Regions from separate parts of the Gordonia ajococcus genome, predicted to be linked through region 3. Evidence: predicted binding sites of a transcription regulator. Region 3 holds the regulator's gene; each other region holds the start of a gene.

Evidence for each region. The regulator LexA, encoded in region 3, represses DNA repair genes until DNA is damaged. The targets are predictions, from matches to a motif close to CGAACANNTGTTCG.
Region 1: the regulator LexA is predicted to act here: its motif matches at 7,945-7,958, upstream of GAA2_RS12740 (DUF222 domain-containing protein).
Region 2: the regulator LexA is predicted to act here: its motif matches at 3,433-3,446, upstream of cofD (2-phospho-L-lactate transferase).

Annotation. Positions count from the first base shown of each region.
Region 1 is NZ_CP052884.1:2,822,308-2,832,192, reverse strand. Features, by position in the region: gene metK (methionine adenosyltransferase) at 1-342, shown strand, start outside; gene GAA2_RS12775 (primosomal protein N') at 403-2,370, shown strand; gene fmt (methionyl-tRNA formyltransferase) at 2,371-3,330, shown strand; gene GAA2_RS12765 (RsmB/NOP family class I SAM-dependent RNA methyltransferase) at 3,327-4,742, shown strand; gene GAA2_RS12760 (MFS transporter) at 4,783-6,258, opposite strand; gene GAA2_RS12755 (TetR/AcrR family transcriptional regulator) at 6,449-7,024, shown strand; gene GAA2_RS12750 (SRPBCC domain-containing protein) at 7,028-7,507, opposite strand; gene GAA2_RS12745 (ArsR/SmtB family transcription factor) at 7,504-7,839, opposite strand; gene GAA2_RS12740 (DUF222 domain-containing protein) at 8,030-9,289, shown strand; gene GAA2_RS12735 (hypothetical protein) at 9,869-9,885, shown strand, end outside.
Region 2 is NZ_CP052884.1:3,616,544-3,626,428, forward strand. Features, by position in the region: gene manA (mannose-6-phosphate isomerase, class I) at 1-155, opposite strand, end outside; gene GAA2_RS16425 (hypothetical protein) at 152-1,300, opposite strand; gene GAA2_RS16430 (DUF3499 domain-containing protein) at 1,471-2,031, opposite strand; gene GAA2_RS16435 (metallopeptidase family protein) at 2,135-2,656, shown strand; gene GAA2_RS16440 (WhiB family transcriptional regulator) at 2,753-3,016, opposite strand; gene cofD (2-phospho-L-lactate transferase) at 3,733-4,767, shown strand; gene GAA2_RS16450 (coenzyme F420-0:L-glutamate ligase) at 4,764-6,113, shown strand; gene GAA2_RS16455 (NUDIX hydrolase) at 6,110-6,694, shown strand; gene glgC (glucose-1-phosphate adenylyltransferase) at 7,184-8,398, opposite strand; gene glgA (glycogen synthase) at 8,512-9,678, shown strand; gene GAA2_RS16470 (putative RNA methyltransferase) at 9,703-9,885, opposite strand, start outside.
Region 3 is NZ_CP052884.1:2,992,457-3,002,341, forward strand. Features, by position in the region: gene hrpA (ATP-dependent RNA helicase HrpA) at 1-2,110, shown strand, start outside; gene nrdR (transcriptional regulator NrdR) at 2,084-2,551, opposite strand; gene GAA2_RS13505 (LysM peptidoglycan-binding domain-containing protein) at 2,651-3,217, opposite strand; gene lexA (transcriptional repressor LexA) at 3,454-4,161, shown strand; gene GAA2_RS13515 (phosphoenolpyruvate--protein phosphotransferase) at 4,139-5,839, opposite strand; gene GAA2_RS13520 (DeoR/GlpR family DNA-binding transcription regulator) at 5,974-6,744, shown strand; gene pfkB (1-phosphofructokinase) at 6,741-7,706, shown strand; gene GAA2_RS13530 (fructose-specific PTS transporter subunit EIIC) at 7,766-9,841, shown strand.

The DNA of each region.
Region 1 (9,885 bases), 170 kb from region 3:
CGCAGCGCCGCCTATGCGATGCGCTGGGTCGCCAAGAACGCGGTCGCCGCCGGCCTGGCCGATCGCATCGAGGTCCAGGTGGCCTACGCGATCGGCAAGGCCGCGCCGGTCGGTCTGTTCGTCGAGACCTTCGGCACCGAACACGTCGACCCCGCGGTCATCGAGCGGGTCATCAAGGAGAACTTCGACCTGCGTCCGCTCGCGATCATCCGCGACCTGGACCTGCTGCGACCGATCTACGGCCCGACCGCCGCGTACGGCCACTTCGGTCGTACCGACGTCGATCTGCCGTGGGAGCGGACCGACCGCGCGGACAAGCTGCGCGCGGCCGCCGGTCTCTGACCCCGAAGGGCGCAGTCCCTGCCCCCGAAAGGCGCACGGGTCCCGGCTGATTCGCTGCCGGTGGCCCGTGTTCTGCCCATTCTCGGACTCGCACACCTCGACCGGCCGTTCGACTACCTGATCGACTCCGATCAGGATGCGACGGCGGTTCCGGGCGTGCGGGTCCGTGTTCGGTTCTCCGGTCGTCTCGTCGACGGGTACCTGCTCGACCGGATCGAGAAGAGCGATCACCCCGGCAAACTGGGGTGGCTCGACCGGGTCGTCTCCGCCGAGCCGGTCCTGTCGCCGGAGTTGGCGACGCTGTGCCGTGCGGTCGCCGATCGCTACGCCGGCACGATGGGAGACGTTGTCCGTCTGGCGATCCCGCCGCGCCATGCGCGGACCGAGAAGGAGACGACGCCCGAGCCCGCGACTGTCGTCGAGGCGCCCGACCTGGAGGCGTGGTGTCGCTATCCGTTGGCCGAATCGTTCCTCGAGGCGCTCGCCGACGGTGGGCACCCGCGGGCGGCGTGGCAGGCCCTGCCGGGTGAGGACTGGGCGCGTCGGCTCGCCGAACTCGCCGCGGCGACCCTGGCGGTCGGACGCGGATGCATCATCGTCGTGCCCGACCAGCGGGACCTCGACCGGGTGTGGGCGGAATGTGAACCACTCATCGGCGATCGGGGAGTGGCTCTGGCCGCCGGGCTCGGGCCCACCGCGCGGTACCGCCGCTGGCTGGCCGCGCGCCGGGGTGCGGCGAAGCTCGTGATCGGCACGCGCAGTGCGATTTTCGCGCCGGTCACCGACCTCGGTCTGGTGGTCGTCTGGGACGACGGCGACGACAGCATGGCCGATCCGCGGGCGCCGTATCCGCACCCGCGGGAAGTCGCGGTGCTGCGGTCGCACCGGGAACGCTGCGGACTCATCCTCGGCGGCTTCGCCCGGACGGCGGAGGCGCAGGCGCTCGTCGCATCGGGCTGGGCACACGACCTCGTCGCCGACCGTCCGCTCGTCCGCCACCGCAGCCCACGGGTGCAGGCCATCTCCGACGACGACCGCCAGATCGCGCGCGATCCGATGGCGAGGTCCGCACGCATCCCCGAGGTCGCCTTCGATGCAGCCCGTTCGGCGTTCGCCGCCGACCAGCCGGTGGTGTTCAGCGTTCCGCGCCGCGGTTACGTGCCGTCGCTGGCGTGTACCCGGTGCCGGGAACACGCGCGGTGTCGTGCCTGCAACGGACCACTGCAGATGGACGGCCACCAACGTCTCAGTTGCCGATGGTGTGGCCGCCCGGAGCGATCGTTCCGCTGCCCCGAGTGCGGCAACACGAAGGTGCGGGCGACGGTCACCGGCGCCCGACGGACCGCCGAGGAACTCGGACGCGCCTTCGCGGGCGTGCCGGTCCACACCAGTGGCGGAGACACCATCATCGACGAGATCGAGCCCGGCGCACGGCTCGTCGTCGCGACACCGGGGGCCGAACCGGTCGCCCCGGACGGCTACGGGGCGGCGATCGTCGTCGACACGTGGGCACAACTCGACCGCGCCGATCTTCGTGCGGAGGAACACGCGGTGCGACGCTGGATGGCGCTGGCCGGCATGGTCCGACCGCACGGCGACGGAGGTCGCGTGGTGATCGTCGCCGACTCGACGCTGGCGCCGGTCCAGGCGCTGATCCGTTGGGATCCGGTCGGTTTCGCGTCGCTGCAGCTGACTCAGCGTGTCGAACTGGGCTTCCCGCCGGCGGTCACGATGGCGTCGGTGGACGGTCCGACGCAGGTGATCACCGACTTCGTGGAACATCTCGAACTACCCGAGGGGTCGGACGTGCTCGGGCCCGTGCCGCTTCCACCGGGGGTGCGGCCGCCGGCCGGTAGCGCCGAGTGGGAGGCCGCCGCGGACGACGAGATGGACCGCATCCTGGTGCGGTTGCCGCGCAAGCACGGACGGCTCCTCGCGCAGGCTCTCGCCGCGGGGCAGGCGCGGCGCAACACGCACCGGCAGACCGGGCCGATCCGGGTTCAGGTGGACCCGCCTACGATCGGATGAATGCGCATCGTTTTCGCCGGCACCCCCGAGGTGGCCGTGCCGTCGTTGCAGGCCCTGCTGGACTCGCCGTCGCATGAGGTCGTCGGCGTCATCACCCGGCCCGACGCGGTGTCGGGCCGTGGTCGCAAGGTCGTGCGGTCACCGATCGGCGTGCTCGCCGACGAGCACGGCCTCGAGGTGATCACCCCGCGACGGATGTCCGAGCCGGACGTCGCCGAGGTTCTGCGACGCTGGGCCCCGGATTGCGGTGCGGTGGTGGCCTACGGCGGACTCGTGCCGGAGGATCTTCTCGCGCTCCCGACCCACGGCTGGATCAACCTGCATCTCTCGGTGCTGCCGGCCTGGCGTGGCGCCGCGCCGGTGCAGGCAGCGATCGCCGCGGGCGATGAGGTGACCGGTGCGAGCACCTTCCGCCTGGAGAAGGGTCTCGACACCGGGCCGGTGTTCGGCGTCCTCACCGAGACCATCCGGCCCACCGACACGAGCGGTGATCTCCTCGGGCGTCTGGCCGAGGCCGGGTCGGGTCTACTGGTGAACACGCTCGACGGCATCGAGGCCGGGGGACTCGTCCCGGAACCGCAGCCCGCTGCTGGTGTCAGCCACGCGCCGAAGGTCGAGGTCGAGGATGCGCGGATCCGCTGGGATCTGCCCGCGCACATCATCGATCGTCTCATCCGCGCCTACACGCCGGCGCCGGGATCGTGGACGAGTCTCGACGACGCGCGGATCAAGGTGGGTCCGGTGCGGCCCGTCGATTCCGATGACGCGGCACTCCCGGAAGCAGTGCGTGCCGAATCGCCGGCGCCGGGAGTCATCGCGGTGACCAAGAAGGCGGTGTTCGTCGGTACCGGTTCGACGCCGGTGAAACTCGGCACCGTGCAGCCGCCGGGGAAGAAGCCGATGCCGGCCGCCGACTGGGCCCGTGGCGCCCGACTCACCGATGGGACGGTGCTGGGATGAGTACAGATCGACGACCGAACCAGGGCAAGCGCGACAACAGCTCCGCGAAGTTCCGGCAGAAGGATCTGGACCCGGCGCGCGTCGCGGCGCGGGACACGCTGCGCGCGATCCGTGAGCGTGACGCCTACGCGAATCTGGTTCTCCCGAAGATGCTGCGGGACCGCAGGATCGAAGGTCGCGACGCGGCCTTCGCGACCGAACTCGCCTACGGCACGGCGCGGGCCCAGGGGCTGCTGGATGCGGTGATCGCCTCGGCCGCCAAGCGTCCCGTCGACGAGATCGACGGCCCGGTGCTCGATGTGCTGCGGTTGGGCGCTTACCAATTGCTGCGTACGCGCGTCGGATCCCATGCCGCGGTGTCGACGTCGGTGGACCTGGTGCGTTCCGAGAACGGGATGGGGCCTTCGGGTTTCGCGAATGCCGTGCTGCGCAAGGTGTCGCAGAAGACCGAGGAGATGTGGGTCGACGAGCTCGCGCCGTCGCCCGCCGAGGATCTCGTCGGCTATCTGGCCTTCCAGTACGCGCATCCCCGCTGGATCGCGGAGGTGTTCCGGGATGCGCTCGGCGGGTCGGCCGGCCAGTTGCAGGCGGCACTCGCTGCCGACGACGAACGTCCGCCCGTGCATCTGGTCGCCCGGCCGGGTTACATCACCGCCGAGGAGCTGGCGCTGACCAGCGGGGGAGAGGAAGGCCGGTTCTCGCCGTACTGCGTGTATCTGCCGAGCGGTGATCCGGGTGACGTGGATGCGATCCGTGAGGGCTATGCCGGTGTGCAGGACGAGGGCAGCCAGCTGATCGCGCGCGCGGTGACAGTCGCCGAGGTCGCCGACGACTCCGGTCGCTGGCTCGACATGTGCGCCGGACCCGGCGGCAAGGCCGCGCTGATCGGCGCGCTCGCCGACATCGACGGCGCCCGGCTGGATGCGATCGAGGTGTCGAAACATCGCGCCGAGCTGATCCGCAAGGTCGTCAGCGACCTGCCGGTGACGATCCATGTCGCCGACGCCCGGTCGAGTGGCCTCGAACCGGGATACGACCGCATCCTGCTCGACGCACCCTGTTCCGGGCTCGGCTCGCTGCGTCGTCGGCCCGAATCGCGTTGGCGCCGAACCGCTGCCGATGTCGACGAGCTCGTCGCGCTGCAGAAGCAGTTGCTGACCGAGGCGCTTCGGCTCGTGAAACCCGGTGGAATCGTGGTCTATTCGACCTGTTCACCGCACCCGGCCGAGACCACCGCGGTGGTCGCCGACGTGCTGGCTTCGGTCGACGGGGCCCGCCGGCTCGACGCCCGCCCGCTGGTGACCGTCGGGGAGCTCGGACCGGAACTGCTCGGCGATGGTCCGCATGTGCAGTTGTGGCCGCACGTCCACGGCACGGATGCGATGTTCATGGCCGCCCTGACCCGCGACTGACGCGGGCCAGGACGGCCACGGAGAGAAGGAGGCGTCGGGACTAGACCGACGCCTTGTCGTCATCGGTATCGGCGACTGCCGCGGAGACTGATTCCGCCGCACCGCGATCCTTGGGGATGAGGGCCGCGACCACGAAGGCGACCAGGGCGACACCGGCACCGATCGTCAGCGCCACGCGGAAGCCGCTCTCCGAGGCGAGTTCGTGGCCGCCGAGGTTGATCGTCATCTGGGCGAGCACCGCACCGACAACGGCGGCGCCCACCGAGGTGCCGATCGACCGCATCAGGGTGTTGAAACCGTTGGCGGCCGCGGTCTCGGTGACCGGGACCGATCCCATGATGAGTGCGGGCATCGAGCCGTACGCGAGGCCGACGCCGCTGTTGATCACCATCATCGCCAGCATCAGGCCCCAGGTGGTACCGAGCAGCAGCAGCGACAGGCCGTAACCGGCGGCGATCACGAGCACACCGGACATCAAGGTGAACTTGGGTCCGCGTGTGTCGGTGAGCTTTCCGCCGAGCGGGGAGACGACCATCATCATCAAGCCGCCGGGCAGCATCCACAGGCCGGCCGCCAGCATCGACTGGCCGAGCCCGTAGCCGGTGGCCTCGGGGAACTGCAGGATCTGGGGCACTACGAGCATGGCCGCGTACATGCCCATGCCGACGAAGATCGACGCGATGTTGGTGGTCAGCACGCGCGGACGTGCAGTCGTACGGAGGTCGACGAGCGGTTCGACAATGCGGAGCTCCCAGAAGCCCCAGCCGAGCAGCAGTACGACGGCGGTGATGAACAGGCCCACGATGGAGCCGGACGCCCATCCCCAGTCAGCACCCTTCGACACGGCGAGGAGCAGGCAGACGAGGCCGGCGCCGAGACCGACCGCACCCAAATAGTCGAACTTCTGGCCCTTGGCCGCCGGCGGAACATCGGGGATCTGGGTGAAGATGAGTGCGAGGATCATCGCGCCCAGGGCGGCGGTCACCCAGAACAGCACGCGCCAGTTGGTGTACTCGGCGATCGCCGCCGACAGCGGCAGGCCGATACCGCCACCGATGCCCATCGAGGCGCTGACGAGCGCGATCGAGGAGCTGAGTTTCTCCGGCGGAACGGCGTCTCGGAGAAGGGCGATGCCGAGCGGGATCATGCCCATACCGAGGCCTTGGAGGCCGCGGCCGACAATCATCGGGATCACCGACGACGCCAGTGCGCACAGGATCGAACCCGCGATGAGCGGGACGGTGAGCGCGAGCAGGACGCGACGCTTGCCGAGGAGGTCGCCGAGGCGACCGGTGATCGGTACGAAGACACCGCCGACGAGAAGGGTCACGGTGATGACCCAGTTGGAGTTGGACGCAGTGGTGTTGAGGATGCGCGGCAACTCGGGAAGCAACGGCGTTACGAGAGTTTGCGTGATTGCGGCCACCGTGCCCGCGAGGGCCAGTGTGAGGATCACGCCACCCGGTCGCGTTGTGGCGCCGCTTGGCGTAATGGCGACGGTCTTGGATGAGGACATGGTGACGAACTCCTCGAGGAGGTTAGGGCTGAAGGCCGCCAGAACCGGTAAGTCAACGATTGACGACTTAGCGACGGTAGGTTACTCCGGACCTATTAGTCAATGCCTGATGACTTGGGACACAGTCGGGCCGGATTTGCGACGTCGTCGACGCTAAGCTTGCGGGCAACACTGTCCGGACGAGTGGGAGATGATGGCTGACCCGACCCAGCGGCGTCGTAATGCAGAGGCGACCCGCGAGGCTCTGCTGGAGGCTGCCCGGACCCTGCTCGCCGAACGCGGGGCCACGCAGACGACGACTCGCGACATCGCTGCCGTCGTGGGGGTCAACCAGGCGTTGATCAACCGTTATTTCGGCTCCAAGGAGAATCTGTTCGTCGAGGCGGTGCGGACTGGCGGAAGCGGCGCCGCGGGACTGGTGGCCTCAACCCCGCTGGCGGATCTGCCCGACAAGATCCTGCGCGAGGTCCTCGACGTGAGCGCCTCGGGTGGCGGCAGCACCGCCCTGCTCGCCGGGGTGGTCAACAACGAGACCATCAACGACCTGATCCGCAGCATCATCGAGGATGTGTTCACCCGGCAGCTGGGAGACCGGCTCGGCGGTGATTCGGGTGGATTGCGGGCGGAGTTGCTCAACGCCCTGGTCGTCGGGATCACCATCATGCGGCACAAGATCGAGAGTCCGGCCCTCTCTCAGGCCTCCATGGACGAGATTTCGGACTATGTCACGCGGATGGCTGCGCCGTTGCTGACCGACGATCGGTGATTTTCATTGCGTGGCCTCGCTTTCCACCAGTTCGGCGAGCGCGGCGGTCACCGAATCCCAGCCGTCGTAGAAGCCGAGTTCATGATGTCGGTGGCGATCGGATGGATTGCCGTGGCGGACGACGACGCTGTACTCGGTTCCGTCGGCGTGTTCGGCGAAGGTGATCTCGGCGGTCATGGGGACCGGCGCGGGTTCGGCGGGCCGCCAGGAACTGTCGATCGCGTTGGTGAACACCAGGCGTTCGTTGTCGTCGACGACGAGGAAGACAGCATCCATGTGCGGGACGAAGGTCTCGCCGTCGTCGCTCATCTGCGTGACGAGAGCGCCGCCGGGGCGTGGCTCGAGTCGTTCGACCCGGGTGATGGTCGGGGAGGGCGTCCACCATTTCGCAAGCTGCTCGGGTCGGGTCCACGCATTCCAGATCCGTTGTCGCGGTGCGCGGATGATGCGTTGCAGGGTCAGGTCGAGTTCGGGGTCGATCATGGTGTCTCCTCGGGTTCGGTGACGAAGGCTTCGAGTCGGTCGGTGCGTTCGGTCCAGACGATGCGCTGGTGTTCGAGCCAGGTCTGCAGGCGTCGCAGGCGTCGACGGTCGAGCGTGCACATTCGGGTTCTGCCGGTCTTCTTGGTCATCACCAGTCCGCTGTCCTCGAGGACCTTCAGGTGCTTCATGAACGACGGAAGGGTCATGGGGAAGGGGTCGGCGAGTTCGCCGACGCTCGCGGGTCCGCGCCCGAGGCGTTCGACGACGGCGCGGCGGGTCGGATCCGACAGTGCGCCGAAGAGGTCGTCGAGTGTGACCGAACTGTTTGCCATGTGGCTAAGTGTTGCATGATTGTTCACTGAACTCAACAGCTAAGTGATCCGGGTGGGATGTGGTTGTGGAAAGATGCGGCGGAGCAGTAAGTATTCACGTACTATCGAACGTATGTACGAGACTGATGTACCGGAAACACGGAGGCCGGCAACGGGCGACTTGCGCGCTCTCGTGAGCCTCCTTGCCGGCATGGCTGCGGGGGCTGGCGAGGCCGAGTCGGTGGAGCGGCTGACTCTGCTCGAGGAGATCAAGTCGGCGTGCACTGCGGCCCAGGTGCGTGAGACCGCGAATCTCGACCGGCTGCGTGCGGACGACGAGGCCGCGCGCAATGTTCCGCAACCGCGCCGGGGTCGAGGGCTCGCCGCCGAAGTCGGCTTGGCGCGCAAGGCCTCACCGCAGAAGGGGAGTCAGTACCTCGGGTTCGCTCGTGCTCTGGCGCACGAGATGCCGCACACGATGGCCGCACTCACGGACGGGGTGTTGACAGAATGGCGAGCCACGATCCTCGTCCGCGAAACCGCTTATCTGACTCGCGAATCGCGGGAGGAGATCGACCGGCGGGTGTGTGGCGATCCGGAGGCGCTGGTGGGCGCCTCGGACCGAGAGATCGAAGCGCGGGCGAAGCGTCACGCGTACGAACTCGAGCCGGCGGCCGTGGTCGCGCGAAAGGCCAAGGCCGAGAAAGACCGTCGCGTCAGCGTGCGGCCGGCGCCCGATCTGATGACCAAGCTGTCGGCGCTGTTGCCGATGACGCAGGGGATCTCGGTGTATGCCGCGCTCAAGAAGCACGCCGATTCGGTCGTCGGTGCGGACGATCGCACGCATGCGCAGATCATGGCCGACGCGCTGGTCGAACGAGTCACCGGTCGATCCGCAGCGGAACCGGTTCCGGTGTCGGTGGACATGGTCCTGTCCGACGAGTGCCTGCTCGGGCTCAACGATTCGGCGGCCGAAGTGAAGGGGTACGGACCGATTCCGGCAGCAGTGGCACGGGAACTCGTCGCCGCGTCGGTGTCGCCCGATGGTGAGACCGCCTCGACGCTGCGCCGTGTCTATGCGCGTCCGTCCGATGGTGTGCTGGTGGCGATGGAGTCCCGTTCCCGCGGATTCCCGCCCGCACTGGCGCATTTCATCCGGTTGCGAGATCAGCGGTGTCGCACCCCGTACTGCGGGGCGCCTATCGCCGAGATCGACCACGCCAAACCGCATCGGCATGAAGGCCCGACCAGCGAGGCGAATGCCGACGGCATCTGCGTCACCCATAATCGCGCGAAAGAGGCCGATGGCTGGACGTACTCGGTCCGCATGTCCGGCGACATCCGGGTCATCGACGTCATCACTCCGACCGGTGCACGACATCGGAGTACGGCACCGCCGGCCGTCGGGCATCGAGACCCTGAACAAAGCGTCATCGAAACGAAGCTGCTGCAGCTGTTCGCGGTCGCCTGAGCGGTGTCGGCGCCGGGTAACGTCCAACGGCGTGACGATCCGCGCTTTTGATTCGGCAGGCGACTCCGGCTGACGTCGACGCTGCGCAGAAACCCTCGGCCAGGCCTTCGCCGACTATCCGTTCACATGGCGCACGGTGGATGCGCGTGACCATGGCGACCGAGTGCGGTCGTTGCAGCGGTTGTTCCTCGCCGAGAATGGCAGCGGTGCGGCCGCGTCTGGGTATCGGACGACCTTGCCGCCGTGGCGGTGTGGATCACTCCGTCCTCGACAGGTCTCGACGAGGCGTTCGGCGACATCGCATCCCGAGTTGTCGACCTGTACGGAGACAGAGCGGACATTGCCGCGCGGGCGGACGACTCGGGTTCGAGGTGGCCGGGAAGGTGTCTTTGCCCGACGACGGTCCAGATGTGTGGGCGATGGTGAGGGTTCCGTAAACGAACCTTGCGCTACCTGGGCGGTGTGCGACTCGGCTCGGCCGGTTGTGGATGCTGAATCCCCACTTCGTAGTGTCTCGTACTAGGTTGTCTGAGTCGAGGGGCGTCAAGGGGCATTGATGCCGGGGACGGGGGACTCACAGTGACTTATCGCCTGGA
Region 2 (9,885 bases), 620 kb from region 3:
GAGGGGTCGACACATCGCGCCGAACCTGCCGGGTGCGAACCGAACCACAGCTCGGCTTCCGGATGGGCCGACGGGACAGGCCTGCCCTGAATCGACGCGATGGCCGTCCGTGAACCCCACGCGTAGGGGCGCACCACTCCGTCGAGAATCCTCATTGCACCGTGTTCCCAATCAGGCGGAGATACACCGCCGCCATCTCGACCCGCAACGCCACGACCAACAAACCGAGAACGTCCCCCGGGCCGTCGGCCACCGGGTCCTCACCCGGTGCCGGACGCCGGTCGTCCCACGGTTGGCCGCCACCCGGCGGCACCCCGCCTGCCTCGTCGGCACCGACAACCAGATCGACGTCGCCCAATCCCATCACTCGCTGCCGGGTGTACCACTCGCGCCGGGGAGTCGACACCACCATGATGCGGGGAGCCGGCTCCTGTGCCGGACCGTCGAACTCCGGGTCGTAGAAGATCGTGTCGGCGGCCGGCGCTCCGCCCGGCCGCGACTCCAGGAGCCGGGACATCCTCGCCACGTCGCCGAGTTCGGCGACTGCGCTGATGATCCCGGCGAACCCGACGAAGCTGGAGGCGGCGTGAGCGGCCAGGACCGAACCCGCCGGCGAATCCGACGTCCAGACGGCGGGACGGCCCTGCACGCGGACCGCCAGCGACTTGGCGCGATTGTGGAAGGTCTCGCGGGAAGGATGCGATCCGGAGGCCTCGGCGTCGAGCGCGTCGGCCAGGTCGTCGAGGACGGGCGTCGGGCCGGTGACACGGACCTGCGTCAGTGCGCCGAACACCGCCAGCAGTGCCGCGACGAAACCGACGAAACGGAAGCGCGGTTCGACGTCGAACCGCGGAGAGAGGTCGATTCCGTTGCCGCCCAGGGCATCCCGCAAGGGGCCGGCGATCGGCGCGGCCACGACCACCTCCGCCCGACGACGCTGGGCGCGCGCGGCGGCATCCGCCAGCGCCATGTCTCCGGCATCCTCGCCGGCCACGATCACGACGTCGAGAGGACCGACCCAGCCAGGCAGGACGGGACCACTCACGACCGGGACGTCGACACGCGCTGCGAGGGTGGCGACACTCAGCTCGGCCGCCCGATGCGAGACCTCGCTGGAACCGTGGACGACCACGATGCTACGTGGTCGGAGGTCCGCGAGAGGGGCGAGGACACCCTCACGAACGGCCTCGGCGGTGGCACGGACCTGCGCTCCGGCGAGCGCGACGGCCCGCAGCAGTCCGTCGACGTCCGCGGAGAACAACTCCTCGGCATCGTCGAGGTCGGGTGTACCGGTACGCATGGAACCAGCGTAGCCAGGTGCGGGGACACACGCCCGGGTACGCGACACAGTCACCCGTTCGATTCTCGGACCGGGTTCGGACGGGCGGGCGGGTCCGGGCCGGAGCACGAATGATCCGCGGCCCCCGACGGCGACAACGGGTTCCACGCCCCCCGCGTGGTGGTGTCCGCTCAGTCGACCGGATCCGGGAGTACGCGGAGATGACCGCGGCGGCCCGGACGTGGCCGCGTCTGGTGGCGCGGCACTCCCGGAACGGCCGGCGGCTGCGACGGCGAGTCGACCGGCCCGGCGCGATGGCGGCCGCTCCGGCGATCCGCGAGGGCGGCCTCGTAGGCGGCATCGGCCGCGCGTGCCTCGTCCCGAGCCCGCGAGTCGAAGGCGTCGAGGGAGTCCACCGGCATCCGATCCGAACCACGACCGAGGGGCCCGCGATCGACGAAGCCCGGGCGCGCACCCCCGGCGACGGCGCCGGCCTCGCGGACGGCCTCGGCGAGGGCGGTCAGTTCGTGGTCCTCGGCAGGTGCCGAGAATCCCCGCTCACTGCGCAACATCTCCCACCCCCGCGGCACGGTGATCCGCCGGGCGTGATCGTCGCACAGATCCCAGGAATGCGGCTCCTCCGAGGTCGCCAGTGGACCGATCACCGCAGTCGATTCGGCGTAGACGAAGGTCAGGGTAGCCACCGCGGATCGGGCGCAGCCGGGTCGGCAGCACAGACGGGGAAGCTTCACGTGACGAGATTAGCCCGCCCTGTCCGCAACCACAGATTCGACACGCTCACAACGGGCCGAGGCGGGGGCGACACGAGCCACTGCGACCTCTTAGACTCGCGCCATGCGCATCCACCCGAAGCCGACGCAGCGCGGCTCATACGGCCAGCCGGGACTTCGTCGTGGCCGACGACGGGTCGAACGGTACCGAGACCGGCGAGGACGCGGCCTGCGTTCCCCGCTGCTGCCGCAGAACGTCCCCGCCTACAACACCCGATCCGATGAGTTCGACGCCGTCGCGCTGGAGGCCTTCGCCGAGATCGACGCGCAGTGGCACGATCAGCTCTCCGGACTCGACATCGCCGTCGACGAGATCCCGCGCCTGCTCCCCCGAGATCCCGAGACCGTCGAGTGGCCCGACGAGGTGACCGCCGACGGTGCGGTTCCGCTTGCACGGCTGATCCCGGCGGGGATGGACGTCCACGGGGTTCCGACGCGGGCTCAGATCATCCTGTTCCGCCGGCCGCTGGAGTCCCGCGCGAAGAAGGGGACAGATCTTCTCGAGTTGGTACACGAGGTTCTCGTCCAGCAGGTCGCGACCCACCTGGGCGTCGACGAAGACACGATCGACCGCGGACCTGAATGATCCGCGGTCGATGATCGCGTTCGACGATGACCGTCGAGCGTCCAGCTGTCGCTGGTCTATTCGTCTGTTCTGACGACGCCGTTCCGGCGACGTCGGTCAGATGATGCCGCGCTTGATGCGACGGCGCTCGCGCTCCGACAGCCCGCCCCAGATACCGAAGCGTTCGTCGTTGTGGAGCGCATACTCCAGGCATTCCGCCTTGACCTCGCAGCCCTGGCAGATGCGTTTGGCCTCACGTGTCGATCCACCCTTTTCCGGGAAGAACGCCTCGGGATCGGTCTGCGCACACAGTGCGCGGTCCTGCCACTGCTCCTCGACCGCGTCGAACAGGTCGTCGAAGTCGTTGGGCACCAGGGCCAGATGACGACGACCCGCCGACTCGTCCGCGTCGGCACCGGCGAGACCGGTTGCGTCGGCGGCGAATTCGACTGAGGCCGCACGCGCGGTGCCGCCGATCATCGAATCGTCAACGGGGCCAAGGGTACGGAATTCTGGGGTACCGATCTCCGGGGCGGATGTCATCACGGGAGACTCTGCGATGAATTGCGGGCGATCATGTGGTTCAAGCGGATTGCCGATCGGGTTGTTCAAAGCCATCGTCGGCGCCTCCTAGCTCGGGATGTTGGTCGTAATCTGTCCTTTGCGAACACGACGTGCTGCCGTACCCACCACTGCTGCCACACCACTTGTACTCCGGGTGCGCGAACTCCCTGCATCCGTTGTACACAGCGCCCGAGCGACGGCACTCGATGCCGGCACCGACCCTCTGCCGAGTTCGAACACATGATCGAATCCCTTGGAGGCCAGTAGTTCTCGACTTCGAATGTTCTCGATCTCAAACTCGGAATGACACTGATGTGATTAGACACGCCGAGGGCGGTCCCGGTCAAGTTGAATCGAAGAATTCCCTTTACCATCGCGTGCCGACAAATCTGTGACTCGACACGACGATGACGCGAAGGCGAAGCGAAGATCACACTCACGAGCCCTCCTCCCAGCCCGCCGGACGGGCATGACAGCGGCGTACGAACCCTCGCGGCCGACCACTAGAGTGGCGGTGTGAAGGAGTACCTGCTGTGAAGGTGACCGTACTCGTCGGCGGCGTGGGGGGTGCCCGTTTCCTCCTCGGACTGCGCGAATTGCTGGGTGTCACCCCGTTCCCGCCGCATCCGGACGACCCCACTCTCGGTGTCGGCGAACATCAGATCACCGCGATCGTGAACGTCGGCGACGACGCGTGGATGCACGGCGTGCGCATCTGCCCCGACCTCGACACGTGCATGTACACCCTGGGCGGTGGCATCGACCCCGAACGTGGGTGGGGCCGGCGCGGTGAAACCTGGCACGCGAAAGAGGAACTCGCCGCCTACGGGGCGGACCCGGACTGGTTCGGCCTCGGCGACCGTGATCTCGCCACCCATCTGATCCGCACCCAGATGCTCGACGCCGGGTACCGGTTGTCCGATGTGACCGCCGCCCTGAGCCGCCGATGGAACCCGGGGGTGCGCCTGCTGCCGGTGACCGACGACCGGCACGAGACCCACGTGGTGATCGCGAAACCGGACGGCGACGAGGGCGAGCGGGTCGCGATCCACTTCCAGGAATGGTGGGTGCGCCACCGGGCGCAGGTCCCGACCTTCGGCTTCGCGCAGGTGGGCTCGGACGACACCACGCCCGCACCCGGTGTCCTCGACGCGATCGCCGACGCCGACGTCATCGTGCTCGCGCCGTCGAATCCGGTGGTGAGCATCGGTGCGATCGTGAGTGTTCCGGGAATGCGCAGCGCACTGCGGACCACGACGGCCCCGGTGGTCGGCGTCTCCCCGGTCATCGACAACCGACCGCTGCGCGGTATGGCCGACGAATGCCTGTCGGTGATCGGCGTGGAATCGTCGGCCGAGGCCATCGCCGCCCATTACGGGGCCCGCAGCGGCAACGGCATCCTCGACGGCTGGCTGATCGCCGAGGGCGACCACGCACGCGTCGACGGCATCTCGATCGGTTCGGCCCCGCTGCTGATGACCGACCCGCAGGCCACCGCGCAGATGATCCGTGCGGCCTGCGCGCTCGTCGACGTGGCGCTGCCGGACCAGAACGTGGGCACCGCGTGAGCGAGCTCGCCGATCATCGCGCCCCGGACGGCCTGGAGATCCGGCCCGTCACCGGGCTCCCCGAATTCACCGACGAATCCGACGTCGCCGCCGAGGTCCTCGCCGCCGCACCGTGGCTGGAATCCGGCGATGTCCTGGTGGTGACGAGCAAGATCATCTCCAAGGCCGAGGGCCGCATGGTCGACGCACCCGCCGACCCGGAGGAACGTGATGCGCTGCGGCGCAAGCTCGTCGAGGCCGAGTCGGTGCGCGTGCTCGCCCGCAAGAACCGCACGCTCATCACCGAGAGCCGTCTGGGTCTGGTCCAGGCCGCAGCCGGGATCGACGGTTCCAACGTGCGCTCCGACCAGCTGGCCCTGCTCCCCGAGGATCCGGACGGCAGCGCGGCACGGTTGCGGGCCGCCATCGCCGAGCGAACGGGCCTCGAGGTCGCGGTGATCATCACCGACACGATGGGCCGTGCGTGGCGCACCGGGCAGACCGATGTCGCGATCGGCTCGGCGGGCATCGCCGTCACCCACCCGTATGACGGTGGCACCGACGACTACGGGAATCCGTTGGTGGTGACCGACATCGCGGTCGCCGACGAACTGGCCGCGGCCGCCGACCTGGTCAAGGGCAAGCTCGCGGCTGTCCCGGTGGCCGTCGTCCGCGGGTTCGCACCCGTCGACAACGGTTCGACCGCCGCCGATCTGATCCGGCCCGCCGAAGAGGACCTGTTCCGGCTCGGCACGGAGGAGGCCATCGCCCTGGGGCGGCGTCAGGCCATCCGCACACGACGTTCGGTGCGCGCCTTCGACGACCGACCGGTCGATCCCGACGACATGCGGACCGCACTCGGGGAAGCCCTGACGGCGCCCGCGCCCCACCACACCCATCCGGTGCGGTTCGTGTGGGTGCGGTCGGTCGAGCGGCGTCGTGCGTTGCTCGATGCGATGAACGCCGAATGGCGCGCCGACCTCGAATCCGATGCCAAGACACCCGAATCGATCGAGAAGCGGCTCCGTCGCGGTCGGATTCTGTACGACGCACCCGAATTGGTGATCCCGTTCCTCGTGCCCGACGGTGTGCACGAGTACCCCGACGAGCGACGCAACGCGGCCGAGCACACCATGTTCACGGTGGCCGCGGGCGGCGCCGTGGCGAGCCTGCTCATCGCGCTGTCGGTCCGCGGGATCGGCAGCTGCTGGGTCGGATCTACGATCTTCGCCGCGCCGACGGTGCGACGCGTCCTCGAACTCGACTCGTCGTGGGAGCCGTTGGGCGCCGTCGCCATCGGGCACCCGCTCGAGGCCGCCCCGCTGCGCGACGCCGCGCCGACCGACGAGTGGGTGGTCGAGCTGTGACCGCGGAGTCGCTGCACGCCTCGGCGGTCGAGGCCCTGACCGCCTGGCAGGCGCCGGACTCGGCGCAGGACAGCCTGCGGCACGCCTACCTCGCGCTCCTCGCCGCCACTCCCGACGCCTGCCTGCGCGCCTGTGCGGCAGGTCATCTCACCGGGTCGGCCATCGTCTTCGACGCCGATCGAAGCCATGTGCTGCTGACTCTGCATCCGCGCGTGGGCAGATGGATTCAGCTCGGCGGACACTGTGAGCCGACCGACGAGACCCTGGCCGACGCCGCATTGCGGGAAGCCCGTGAAGAATCCGGCATCCCGGGTCTCGACCTCGATCGCGTCGGCGGCAGTGGTGGCATCGTGCACCTGCACACCCACCCGATCACCTGTTCACTCGGCGTGCCGACCAGGCATCTCGACGTGCGCTACCGGGTGGTCGCCGCCCCGACTGCCGACGGCAGCCTCCCGGCGTTCGAACGCAGTGAGGAATCGGTGGACCTGCAGTGGTGGCCGATCGACGATCTGCCGGCGGACACCGACGCCGACATCCCGGAGCTCATCCGGGCCGCGCTGGCCACGAAGACCTGGTGAGTCGACCTCGCGAGCCCTTCGTGACGCGTCCTCCGCAAGCTCCGGACGCTCCTCAGGGAGCGGGGGTTCTGCGTCCTCCGCAAGCTCCGGACGCTCCTCAGGGAGCGGGGGTTCTGCGTCCTCCGCAAGCTCCGGACGCTCCTCAGGGAGCGGGGGTTCTGCGTCCTCCGCAAGCTCCGGACGCTCCTCAGGGAGCGGGGGTTCTGCGCCCTCCGCAAGCTCCGGACGCTCCTCAGGGAGCGGGGGTTCCGCAAGCTCCGAAATTCTCGTCCCCTGAGATGCCTCCGAGGGCAGATTGCCCTTGGACACCGCTGAGCGGGACGAGTTTTCGAACCTCAGGCGAGATCGGCGGGCAATCGACGAGGACGGTCAGCACTAGGTATCGCTTGGCGATACCTAGTGCAGAGCGTGGACCGCAGCGGCGGGTGACCTCGATACGCGGCGCCCTCACTGCGCTCGGTCGTCGCCCCTGCTGCCTGAGGTGCGGCGCTAGACCCGAACCCCCTTGCCGACGGTCACCACGCCACCGGCGCTGACGGAGAAGCGTTCCCGATCGGAGTCGGGGTCGACGCCGAGTTGCTCACCGTCGCCGACGACGACGTTCTTGTCCAGGATCGCCCGGCGGACGACGGCGCCCTTGCCGACGCGTACGCCCGGCATGAGGACACTGCCCTCGACGATTGCACCGTCCTCGACGATGACGTTCGACGACAGCACCGAATTGCGTACGGTCCCAGCCGAGATGATGCAGCCCGAGCCGACCACCGAGTCCTCGGCCACTCCCCCTTGGACGAATTTGGCCGGCGGCAGGTTGTGCGTCTCACCGCGGATCGGCCAGCGACCGTTGTAGAGGTTGAAGATCGGGTGCACCGACACGAGGTCCATGTGTGCCTCGTAGAACGCATCCAGGGTCCCGACGTCGCGCCAGTACCCCTTGTCGCGTTCGGTTGCGCCGGGTACCTCGTTGTCCTTGAAGTCGTAGACATACGCCGTGCCGCGGTCGACGAAGGCCGGGATGATGTCGCCACCCATGTCGTGGTCGGAGTCGGAGTCGGCGGCGTCGGCGCGCAAGGCGTCGACGAGTGCCTCGGTGGTGAACACGTAGTTGCCCATCGAGGCGAAGGTCGAGTCCGGATCATCCGGTGTCCCGGGCGGGTCCGCGGGCTTCTCGAGAAAACGCGTGATCCTGCCGGACGCGTCGGAGTCGATGCACCCGAAGGCGAACGCCTCGGCGCGCGGTACGCGGATGCCGGCGACGGTGACGTCGGCGCCCGATTCGATGTGCGCATCGACCATCTGCGACGGGTCCATGCGGTACACGTGATCGGCACCGAAGACCACGATGTACTCGGGTTGTTCGTCGGTGATGAGGTTCATCGACTGGAAGATGGCGTCGGCGCTGCCGGTGTACCAGCGCGGTCCGAGTCGCTGCTGGGCCGGCACCGGGGTGATGTATTCGCCGTGGAAACCCGACGTCCACCACGTCTGCGAGATGTGCCGGTCCAGCGAATGCGACTTGTATTGTGTCAGCACGCAAATGCGCTCGTATCCGGCGTTGACCAGGTTCGACAGCACGAAGTCGATCAGCCGGTAGGCACCTCCGAAGGGCACCGCGGGCTTGGCCCGGTCGACTGTCAGCGGATAAAGGCGCTTGCCTTCGCCGCCGGCGAGGACGATGCCGAGGACGTGCGGCTGTGATCTCACTCCCCCAACTTAACCGCGATCGGGAGCCTCGGCCAGACGACGGCGCCATCGGATTCGTGGTCGTGTTCGCACAGCGATGGCGAACTGCCCGCGATGCCACTAGCGTCGTCGGTATGAGGGTGGCGATGATGACACGGGAGTACCCGCCCGAGGTGTACGGCGGCGCCGGTGTACACGTCACCGAATTGGTCCGCCATCTACGCGATCTCGCGACCGTGGACGTGCACTGCATGGGTGCCGAACGAGAGACCGCAGCGGTCTATTCACCCGATCCGGGTCTGGCCGGTGCGAATGCGGCGATCACGACACTCTCGGCCGATCTGCGGATGGCCGTCGGCGCCGAGGGCGCCGACGTCGTGCACTCCCACACCTGGTACACCGGACTCGCCGGCCACGTCGCCGGGCAGCTGTACGGCGTCCCGCACATCCTCACGGCGCATTCGCTCGAACCGTCGCGGCCGTGGAAGGCCGAACAACTCGGGGGCGGCTATCGCGTGTCGAGCTGGGTCGAGCGCAACGCAGTCGAATACGCGGATGCGGTGATCGCGGTGAGTTCCGGAATGCGCAACGACGTCTGCAACACTTACCCTCGACTGGACCCCGAACGTGTCCACGTGGTGCGCAACGGCATCGACACCAGCCAGTGGTATCCGGTCGACGATCCGTTCGGGCCGGAGTCGACACTCACCGCGCTCGGCATCGATCCCGACCGCCCGATCGTCGCCTTCGTCGGACGTATCACCAGGCAGAAGGGCGTCGCCCATCTGGTTTCGGCCGCACACCGGTTCGCTCCCGACATCCAGCTCGTGCTCTGTGCCGGAGCACCGGACACCCCGGAGATCGGCGCCGAGATCGAGGCGGCGGTCGGTGAACTGTCGGCATCACGACCGGGTGTGCACTGGGTTCGGGAGATGCTGCCGCTTCCCCGCATCCGCGAGATCCTCACCGCCGCATCGGTCTTCGTGTGCCCGTCGGTGTATGAACCGCTGGGCATCGTGAACCTGGAGGCCATGGCCTGCGCGACCGCCGTGGTGGCGTCGGAGGTCGGGGGCATCCCGGAGGTCGTGCGCGACCACGTCACCGGCCGTCTGGTGCCCTACGACCCGGTCGATCCGCAAGCCTTCGAACACGATCTCGCCCAGACGGTCAACGCGGTCGTCGGCGATCCCGCCGGGGCGGCGGCGATGGGAGTGGCCGGCCGCGAACGGGCCGAGGCCGAATTCTCCTGGGCGACGATTGCCGAACAGACTCTCGGGGTATACCGGTCCGTACTGCGCTGACCGAGCATCTCCGTCCAGCGGGGGTCAGCCCGGCGGGGTCGGGCGGCAGACCGTGACGACCACCGACAGTGTCACATCGACGACGCCTTTCCCCACGAATGCGTCTGCACGTGAGCGGATGTCGGCGTCGTCGGCATGGAAGGCCGACGGGCCCATCGCAACCAGGTCGCCCACGGTCTGGGCGTCGAGTTCGGTGACGGAACGGAT
Region 3 (9,885 bases):
CACCGAGATCGTCAAGGATCTCGACTGGCCCGTGCGTCCGGCCGGCGAGGAGTTGCCGCAGGTCGACGCCGATGCCGTCCACCGCGCGATCCTGTCGGGTCTGCTCAGCAACATCGCGGTCCGCAACACCGAGGGTCGTGAATTCACCGGGGCGCGGAACACGACGCTCATGATCTTCCCGGCGTCGCCGCTGGCCAAGAAACCGCCGGCGTTCATCATGGCCGCGGAGGTCCTGGAGACCTCCCGGCTGTTCGCGCACACGGTCGCCGGGATCGATCCGTTGTGGGCGGAGAAACTGGCCGGGGATCTGGTCAAACGCACGCACAGCGAGCCGCACTGGTCGTCGAAACGTGGCGCCGCGATGGCGTACGAGCGGGTCACCCTCTACGGCGTCACCCTCGTCGCCCGTCGCCGCGTCGACTACGGTCCCATCGACCCGGTCGTCTCGCGCGAGCTGTTCATCCGCCATGCCCTCGTCGAGGGAGACTGGCGTACCCAGCACCCGTTCTTCGAACGCAACCGCGCCCTCCTCGAGGCCGCCGCCGACGTCGAGAACCGTAGGCGCGAACGCGGACTCGTGATCACCGAGGATCAGCTCTTCGAGTTCTACGACAACCGGGTCGGCGCCGAGGTCACCTCCGCACGTCACTTCGACACGTGGTGGAAGAAGGCACGGCGCAGCGATCCTGCCCTTCTGGACCTCAAGCCCGAGGATGTCACGGCAACCGCCGAGGCCGCACCGACCGACTATCCGGGTGCGTGGCAGCAGGGCGACACCCGACTCGAGCTCCGCTACCGGTTCGAACCCGGCGCACCCGATGACGGTGTCACCGTGATCATCCCGCGCGCACTGCTGCCCCACGTCCGGTCGGCGGGCTTCGACTGGTCCGTGCCCGGGATGCGGTCGGAACTGGCCACCGCACTGGTGAAATCGCTGCCCAAGAGGTTGCGCAAGTCGATGTCCCCCGCCCAGCGGTTCGCCGACCTGGCGCTGGCCCGTCTCACGCCTCGCAGCGAACCGCTCGCGGTCGGGCTCGCCCGCGAACTCACCACGATCACCCAGATGACGGTCACCGCCGCCGATTTCGACCTCGACCGGATTCCCCTCCATCTGCGGATGCATTTCGCGGTCGCCGACGACGACGGACGGATCACCGCGCGTGCCGACTCGATCGACGAGCTTCAGCGTGCGACGACGCCCGCGGCGTCGAAGACGGTGAAACGCACGCTGTATCGCAGCTGGACCGACGACGGCATCGGCACTCTCGCCGCGCAGCGGACCGTCGACATCGCCGGTCAGCGCCTCACCAGGTACCCGACCGTCGACGCGATCACCGACGACGCCGGACGTACACGCGGGGTGGTCGTGATCGACGCGGTGTCGGAGCAGGCCCGAGATCGCCTGGCGGAGAGGGGGATCGTCGCGCTCCTCGACCTGGCGATCCCGCCACTGCACCGGCGCGTGGCGAGTTCGCTCGGCGCCGCCGGCCGGCTGGCGTTGAGCCAGAGTCCCTATGCGGATCTCGATACATTGCTGGCCGACTGCACACGCCGGGCGATCCGCGACGTCGTCGCCGGCCTTCACGCCGGGACCGCGTCCGCCGTGCGTTCACCCGAGGCGTTTCGCACCCTGACGGAGAAGATCCGTCCACGGATCACCGAGTCGGCTCCGGAGTATTTCTCTCTCGCGGTGGAGTCGCTCGGCTCGGTGGCGCCGGTACGCGCCGCGATCGACCGTCATGCGGGTTCGCTCGCCGCCGACGACGTCGCCGAACAACTCGACAACCTCGTCTTCGACGGATTCGTGGCCGCCACTCCGCGACATCATCTGGAGAACGTGCCGCGCTACCTCGCGGCCGCCGAGGCACGGTTGACGGCACTCCCGGCTTCCGCCGCGCGAGATCAGGCCGGAGTCGCCGTGATCGACCGCGTGACCGAACGGTGGGCGCAGCGGCTGGCCCAGGTACCCGAACACCGGAAAGCGCACGTCAACGACGAGGCGCAGTGGCTCGTCGAGGAGCTGCGGGTCGGATTGTTCGCCGAACGGCTGGGCACCGCGTTCCCGGTGTCGGAGAAGCGGGTCCTACGAACTCTTGACCGACTCGGCTGAAGCGGCCCGGAGGTCGTCGATCTCGCGCTGGAAGTCCTCGAGGGAGTCGAAGGACCGGTACACCGACGCGAAGCGCAGGTAGGCGACCTCGTCGAGGTCCCGCAGCGGCTTCAGGATCGCGAGTCCCACCTCATTGCTGGGGATCTCGGCCGAACCACTGGCGCGGACGGTGTCCTCGACCTGCTGGGCGAGCTGGGCGAGAGCGTCCTCGGCGACGTGGCGCCCCTGGCATGCGCGCCGGACACCTCGCATCACCTTCTCGCGACTGAACGGTTCGGTGACGCCGTTGCGTTTCACCACCGAGAGGACCGCACTCTCCACGGTCGAGAAGCGTCGCCCACACTCCACGCAGGAGCGGCGGCGCCGGATGGCCTGCCCCTCATCAGCGACACGCGAGTCGATGACCTTGGTGTCGTCGTTCTTGCAGAAGGGGCAGCGCATCGTATCCTCACGCAGGTCACGGGACGCTCTGATGCAGCCGCGCCGCATGCCGGGCCGGTGCTCGGCTGGTCCCTGTGGCATCGAGGATACCGCCCGGCCTCAGTGGTACCGGGGGGTGAGGAGCGGCTGGCCGACGCGCAGCCCGCTCGACGCGAGGTCATTCAGCTGGATGATCTCGTCGACGACGGCCTCACGCGGCATCTCGGGGGCGACCCGCGAGGCGATCGTGCTCAGCGAGTCACCCGACCGAACGTGCACGACCTCGGTGCCGACCGCGGCAGGCGTGACCGACGCGGCGTAGTTCTGGCCGACGACCGCGATGACCCACACGGCCAGGGCGAGCGCGACGCCGGCGAGGACAGCGGTCGCCGTGCGGCGACGCCGGCGGATGACGGCCGCGGGAGCCGCCTCGGCGGGACGCCACGCCGGGACCACCGGTCCACGACCGCGCATACCCACCGGCGACGCGCACTGGGTGGACGCGACGCGGCGGACCCGGACCGCCGATTCCGGCACCGGACGGTTGTCGACGGGCCGCCGGGCGTCTCCCCGACGTGTCGGGCGCGGACGCTCCAGGACGTCGCCGCGGACGGGACCGCCGTGCCGGGCGGGGTCGTGCCGGGCGGGGTCGAGGTGGACGGGGTCGATGAGAGTGGCGGTGCGCATGGTGCCCTCCGTGTATCCGGTCGAACGGTGTTCGTGAGTGGGACCGCGTCGTCCCGGTCGAACTGTTCGAATGTCGATCATCCGTTCGATGAACTGATGTTCGATTTGTAGCACGGCACTCCGACAATTGTCTCGCGACACGTCGAACAAATGTTTGATGCGGTCGGCGTTCTCGGCTAGGCTCGTCGAAAGACAAGCGATCTACCAGCACGTTCGGAATCGAGAGGAACCCGATCATGAGCGATGACGGCGGTAAGCGCACCGGAGCGCGGGGCGCCGACGAGCCCGTCACCCCGGCGGACATGGCGGCTGCCGAGGCGTCGCTGACGCCGCGGCAGCGCGGAGTTCTCGAGGTGATCCGCAAATCCGTGCGAGAACGCGGTTACCCGCCGAGCATCCGCGAGATCGGTGACGAGGTGGGTCTCACCTCGACCTCCTCGGTCGCCCATCAGCTGCGGACGCTCGAACGCAAGGGCCTTCTCAAACGTGATGCCAACCGTCCGCGGGCGGTGAACATCGCGCCGAGCGAACCCCCGACGCCGACCTCGCCGACCGGCGGAGCACTGCCCGAACCCACTTTCGTACCGGTGCTCGGCCGGATCGCCGCAGGCGGACCGATCCTCGCCGAGGAAGCCGTCGAGGACGTGTTCCCACTCCCCCGGGAGCTCGTCGGCGAGGGATCGCTGTTCCTGCTGAAGGTCGTCGGCGAGTCGATGATCGACGCCGCGATCTGCGACGGCGACTGGGTCGTCGTCCGCCAGCAGAACGTGGCCGACAACGGCGACATCGTGGCCGCGATGATCGACGGCGAGGCCACGGTCAAGACCTTCAAACGCCAGAAGGGTCATGTCTGGCTGATGCCGCACAACGAGTTGTTCGACCCGATCCCGGGCGACGAGGCCGTCATCCTCGGCAAGGTCGTCACCGTGATGAGGCGAGTCTGACCTCGTCACTGTCGAGTACCGCGGCGACCGCCGCGCGAGCTGCAGCCGGATCGGTGGCGGCCAGCGCGGCCGCCGCCGCGTTTTCGCAGGTTGCCAGGGTGACCGCGCCGAGCCGGGCGCCGACCGCGGGCGCCGCGACGGGAGCGCTCGACAACGAGGTCACCCCGAGTCCGACCAGCACGCAGGCGAGATGCGGATCGGCCGCGGCCTCTCCGCAGACGCCCACCGGTTTGCCCTGATCACGTCCGGCCCGGGCGACCGTTGCGACGAGATGCAGCACGGCCGGCTGCCACGGATCGGTCAGCGATGCGAGCTCGGCGGACATTCGGTCAGCGGCCATCGTGTACTGCGTGAGGTCATTGGTGCCGATCGAGACGAAGTCCACCTCGGCCAGGATCGCCGGGGCCAGGATCGCCGCGGCGGGAACCTCGATCATCACACCGGCGACGAGTCCACGCTCGCGCACCTGCGCGGCGAATGTCGCCGCCTCGGCGGGTGAGGCGATCATCGGGGCCATGACCCACGGCTGCGCGTCGGCCTCCAGCGCCGCCCGGGCGATCGCGTCGAGCTGGCGCGCGCGGATCTCGGGGTGCGCCAAGGCGATTCGATCGCCGCGCACACCGAGTGCCGGGTTGGCCTCGTCGGGATGGGTCACGAAGCGCAGCGGCTTGTCCGAGCCGGCGTCGAGGGTGCGGATGACCACCTTGCGGCCGTCGAAAGCGTCCAGCACCTCGCGATAGATGCCCGCCTGCTCGTCGACCGAAGGCTCCTCGGCGCGCTCGAGGAAGGCCAATTCGGTACGGAACAGTCCGACACCCTCCACCGGGTGATCGGTTGCTGCGCGGGCCGACGACCCGTCGGCGACGTTGGCCAGGATCGCCACCTCCACCCCGTCGCCGGTGCGACCCGGACCCGACCATCCGGCGACGCGAGCGGCGTGACGCCGATACTCCTCGACTCGGGCTCGCGCGGCGGTGTCATCGGGGTCGACGGCGATCTCACCCGTGGTGCCGTCGACGAGGATCGCCGTACCCGCATCGATCCCGACGAGTCCGGACACCGCGACGACGCACGGGATGCCGAGCTGACGGGCGATGATCGCGGTGTGGCTGGTGGGCCCACCCAGTCGCGTCACGAGGGCAATCGTGGTGGTGGGGTCGAGGCCGGCCGTGTCGGCGGGTGCGAGGTCGTCGGCCAGCAGGATCGAGGGCACCTCCGGCGTGGACAACCCGGGTTCGGGCAGTCCCAGGAGCTCGGCGAGCACGCGGTCGCGGACGTCGTTGAGGTCCGTGACCCGCTCGGCCATCAGGCCGCCCAGCTTGGTGAACACCGCGGCGAACTGTTCGGTGGCGGCAACGGCGGCCGACGGTGCCGGCGTACCCCTGGCGATCAGGGCCGACGCCGCACCGATCCAGCCGCGGTCTTCCGCGAGTCCGGCGGTGGCGGCGAGTACTTCCGCGGCGACGCCGGTGTTCTGCGACGCGCGCTCACGGAGTCGCGCGGCGACGACGCCTGCCGCCGCAGTGAATCGTGCGACCTCCTCCGGGCGCTGGTCCTCGGAGATCTCGACACCGGCGCCGAGCGCCTCCGCACTGTGGTCGGGACGGCGTCCCGGCCACAGTGCGGGTCCATGAGCCACACCACCGACGACCGGCGTCCCCGTCAGAATCTGCGTCATGTGACCACGGTTACAAATTTGGCTTGACTTGTCAACATAAAAAGGCGTAAACACAGTTACTACAACATTCAAAGCCACATATTCCCACATTTCGCGGTGGCCGAGTGAGCAGGAACGATCAGAACGGAGCCGGTGTGTACGCCGAGGAGAGACAGCAGGCCATCGCCGAGGAGGTTCGCGTCGCAGGGCGCGCCTCGGTCGCCGAGCTCGCCGCGAAGTTCGACGTGACCAGCGAGACGGTTCGGCGCGACCTGGCCGTTCTCGAACGCGGCGGGCACCTGCAGCGCGTCCACGGCGGTGCCGTCCGCCCCGAGGTGATGCGGGTGATCGGTGAACTCGGCATCGCCGAACGGGAGACCGAACAGATCGAGGAGAAGGCCGCCATCGGCCGCGCCGCCCTCCGTTTCCTGCCGCCCGACGGCGGATCGGTGCTCTTCGACGCCGGCACCACCACGTTCCGTGCCGCGGAGGTCATGCCGCGGGACCGCGATCTGACGCTGATCACCAACAGCCTGCCGATCGCCGGGTTGCTCGCCGGCCGCCATGCGGACGGTCTGCACGCCCTGGGCGGTCGCGTCCGCGGACTCACCCAGGCCACGGTGGGCGCCGAGACGGTCGCCGCACTGGGACGGCTGCGCGTGACGACCGCATTCATCGGCACCAACGGCCTCAGCGAAGCGCACGGTCTGTCGACGCCCGACCCCGACGAGGCGGCGGTGAAGGCGGCGATGGTTGCCGCGGCCCGACGCGTCGTCGTCCTCGCCGACAGTTCGAAGATGGAGCGCGAGGAGCTGTCGGGATTCGCCGGCATCGACGACATCGACGTCCTGATCACCGACTCCGGTATCGATCCGAGGTTCTCGGCCGCCCTGTCCGCCCGCGGCGTCGAGGTCGTGATCGCATGATCCTCACCGTCACAGCCAATCCCAGCGTCGACCGCACCCTCGAACTCGACACCCCGCTCCGGCGCGGCGAGGTCCAGCGAGCCGGTGTGGTCCGCGCCCAACCGGGCGGCAAGGGCGTCAACGTGGCCCGCACCGTCGCCGCCGCCGGACTACCGACCCGGGCACTGCTCCCGGCGCGTGCGGGCGACCCGCTGCTCGCCGCCCTCGACGAGCTCGGACTCCCCTACGACGCGGTCCCCGTGGACGGCGAGGTGCGCTCGAACGTGACCATTGCCGAAGCCGACGGCACCACCACCAAGATCAATGCCCCGGGCGTCAGCCTGACGGCGGCTCAACTGGCCGCGCTGAGCGCACTGATCCGCACCTACGCGGACGGCGCGGACTGGGTCACGCTGTGCGGATCACTGCCGCCCGGCGTACCGGAGGACTGGTATCGGACCGTCGCCGACGCCCTGGTCACCGCCGGTTGCCGCGTGGCGGTGGACACCTCGGGAGCACCGCTGCGTGCGGCCGCCGCCGGACGAGTCGACCTGATCAAGCCGAACGAGGACGAACTCGCCGAACTCACCGGCACCGATCCGGCAGAGTTGCGGGAATCGCTCTCCCGCAACGACCTCCGTCCCATCGTCGCCGCGTCCACGGCGCTCGTCGAGCAGATCGGCGGCGCCGTGCTGGCCACGCTCGGGGCACGGGGCGCGGTCCTCGCCACCGCGGCGGGCGTCTGGTGCGCGACGCCGCCACCCACCGTTCCGCGCAGCACCGTCGGCGCGGGTGATTCCTCCCTCGCCGGATTCCTCGTCGCGCAGACGCGTGGCGCGTCGGCTCCCGACTGTCTGCGGTCCGCCGTCGCCTACGGTTCGGCCGCCGCCGCACTGGCGGGCACCTCCTCCCCCACCCCCCACCACCTCGACCTGTCCGGGGTCACGGTCACGGAACTCTCCGGGGCCGCCCCGATGAACTGAACCGAATCCCCCACCGGGCACCCGACCACTCCGCCCCTCTCCATGCCGAAGGACATCCCATGACCGAGCAGATCATCACCGCCCAGACGGTGAGTCTCGACGTCGACGCCGGTGCAGACCCCGCCGCCGTCATCACCACCCTCGCCGACGCCCTGGCCGCTGCCGGACGGACCACCGACCCCGCCGATCTGGCCCGCGCGGCACTCGAGCGGGAAGCCAAGTCGGCCACCGGGCTCCCCGGCGGCATCGCCATCCCTCACGCGCGCACCGCATCGGTGACGACGGCGAGCCTTGCCATGGCGCGACTGTCGCGCCAGGTCGACTTCGGGGCACCCGACGGGCCGGCCGACCTCGTCTTCCTCATCGCCGCCCCCGAGGGCGGTGCGGCGGCGCACATGAAAGTGCTGAGCTCCCTGGCGCGTTCGCTGGTCCGCCCCGACTTCGTCGCGTCCCTCCGCGCCGCCGAGAACGACGAACGCATCATCGAACTGGTCACCGAGGCCATCGATCCCGACGCCAAGAAGACCGAGACCACGACCGCAACCACTTCCCCGGCAGCGCCGATGGCGCCGGCCACGGACACCCCGGTCACCGCCCGGACGCCGGCGCAGAACCGGCCGCACATCGTCGCGATCACCGCCTGCCCCACCGGAATAGCGCACACCTACATGGCCGCGGACGCGCTCAGGTACGCCGCGGACCGTGCCGATGTCGACTTCGCGGTGGAGACCCAGGGCTCGTCGGCCACCACGCCGTTCGACCCCGAGGTCATCGCGAACGCGGACGCCGTCATCTTCGCCACCGACATCGGGGTGAAGGGCAAGGGTCGCTTCCACGGCAAGCCGGTGATCGCCTCGGGCGTCAAACGAGCCATCAACGAACCCGATGCGATGATCGCCGAAGCCGTTGCGGCCGGACGGAACCCGGACGCGGCGCGGGTGACCGACGACGGCGGCACCGAGGGCGCCGAGACCGGCGCGTCGTCGGGTGTCGGACTCGGTGCGCGCACTCGTCAGGCACTCATGACCGGTGTCAGCTACATGATCCCGTTCGTCGCGGCGGGCGGCCTGCTCATCGCGCTCGGCTTCCTGCTCGCCGGGTACGAGATCGCCAACAGCACCCTCGACAGCGCCGGGTCCCTGAACGACGCCGTCTACATCGCGCTCAACAACAGCGTCTGGGATCTGCCGTCCGGCGGGCTCCTGCAGTACCTCGGCGCGGTGAGTTTCGCGATCGGATCGGGGGTGATGGGACTCGCCGTCCCGGTCCTCGCCGGTTACATCTCCTTCGCCATCGCCGACCGCCCCGGCATCGCCCCCGGTTTCGTCGCGGGCATCGTGTCCCTCTCCGTCGGCGCCAGCTTCATCGGCGCACTCATCGGCGGTCTCATCGCCGGCGCCGCGTGTCTGTGGATCTCGCGGCTCCCGGTCCCGCAGTGGGCTCGCGGACTGATGCCGGTGGTCGTCATCCCACTGTTCGGCAGCATGATCGTCGGCGGACTGCTCTACATGGTGCTCGGCAAGCCGCTCGCCTGGCTGACCGAGCAGATGAACTCCGGACTGGAGAGCATGTCCGGCGGATCGGCCGTCGTCCTCGGCATCGTGCTGGGCCTGATGATGTGCTTCGACCTCGGCGGTCCGGTCAACAAGACCGCCTACCTGTTCGCAACCGCCGGTATCGCCGACGCGGCGACCGCCGGTCCCGCACAGTTCCAGATCATGGCCGCGGTGATGTGCGCCGGCATGGTCCCGCCGCTCGCCCTGGCCCTCGCCACGGTGCTGCGTCCCGGGCTGTTCACCGAACCCGAACGCGAGAACGGCAAGGCCGCCTGGCTTCTCGGCGCATCGTTCATCTCCGAGGGTGCCATCCCGTTCGCCGCGGTCGACCCGTTCCGCGTCATCCCGTCGATGATGGCCGGCGGCGCACTGTCCGGTGCGCTCATCATGGCGTTCGGTGTGGAGCTCCGCGCCCCACACGGCGGCATCTTCGTCTTCTTCGCCATGAACAACTGGGTGCTGTTCCTCGTGGCCCTCGTCGCCGGCACCGTGCTCAGCGCGGTCGCGGTGACCGCGGCGAAGCAATTCGGCAGGACCAGGGAGGTGGCAGCGGCCGACCTCGAGGCCGTGGCAGCCTGATCCCAGACCCACTCATACCCGACGTTTCATCCAGCACGACAACC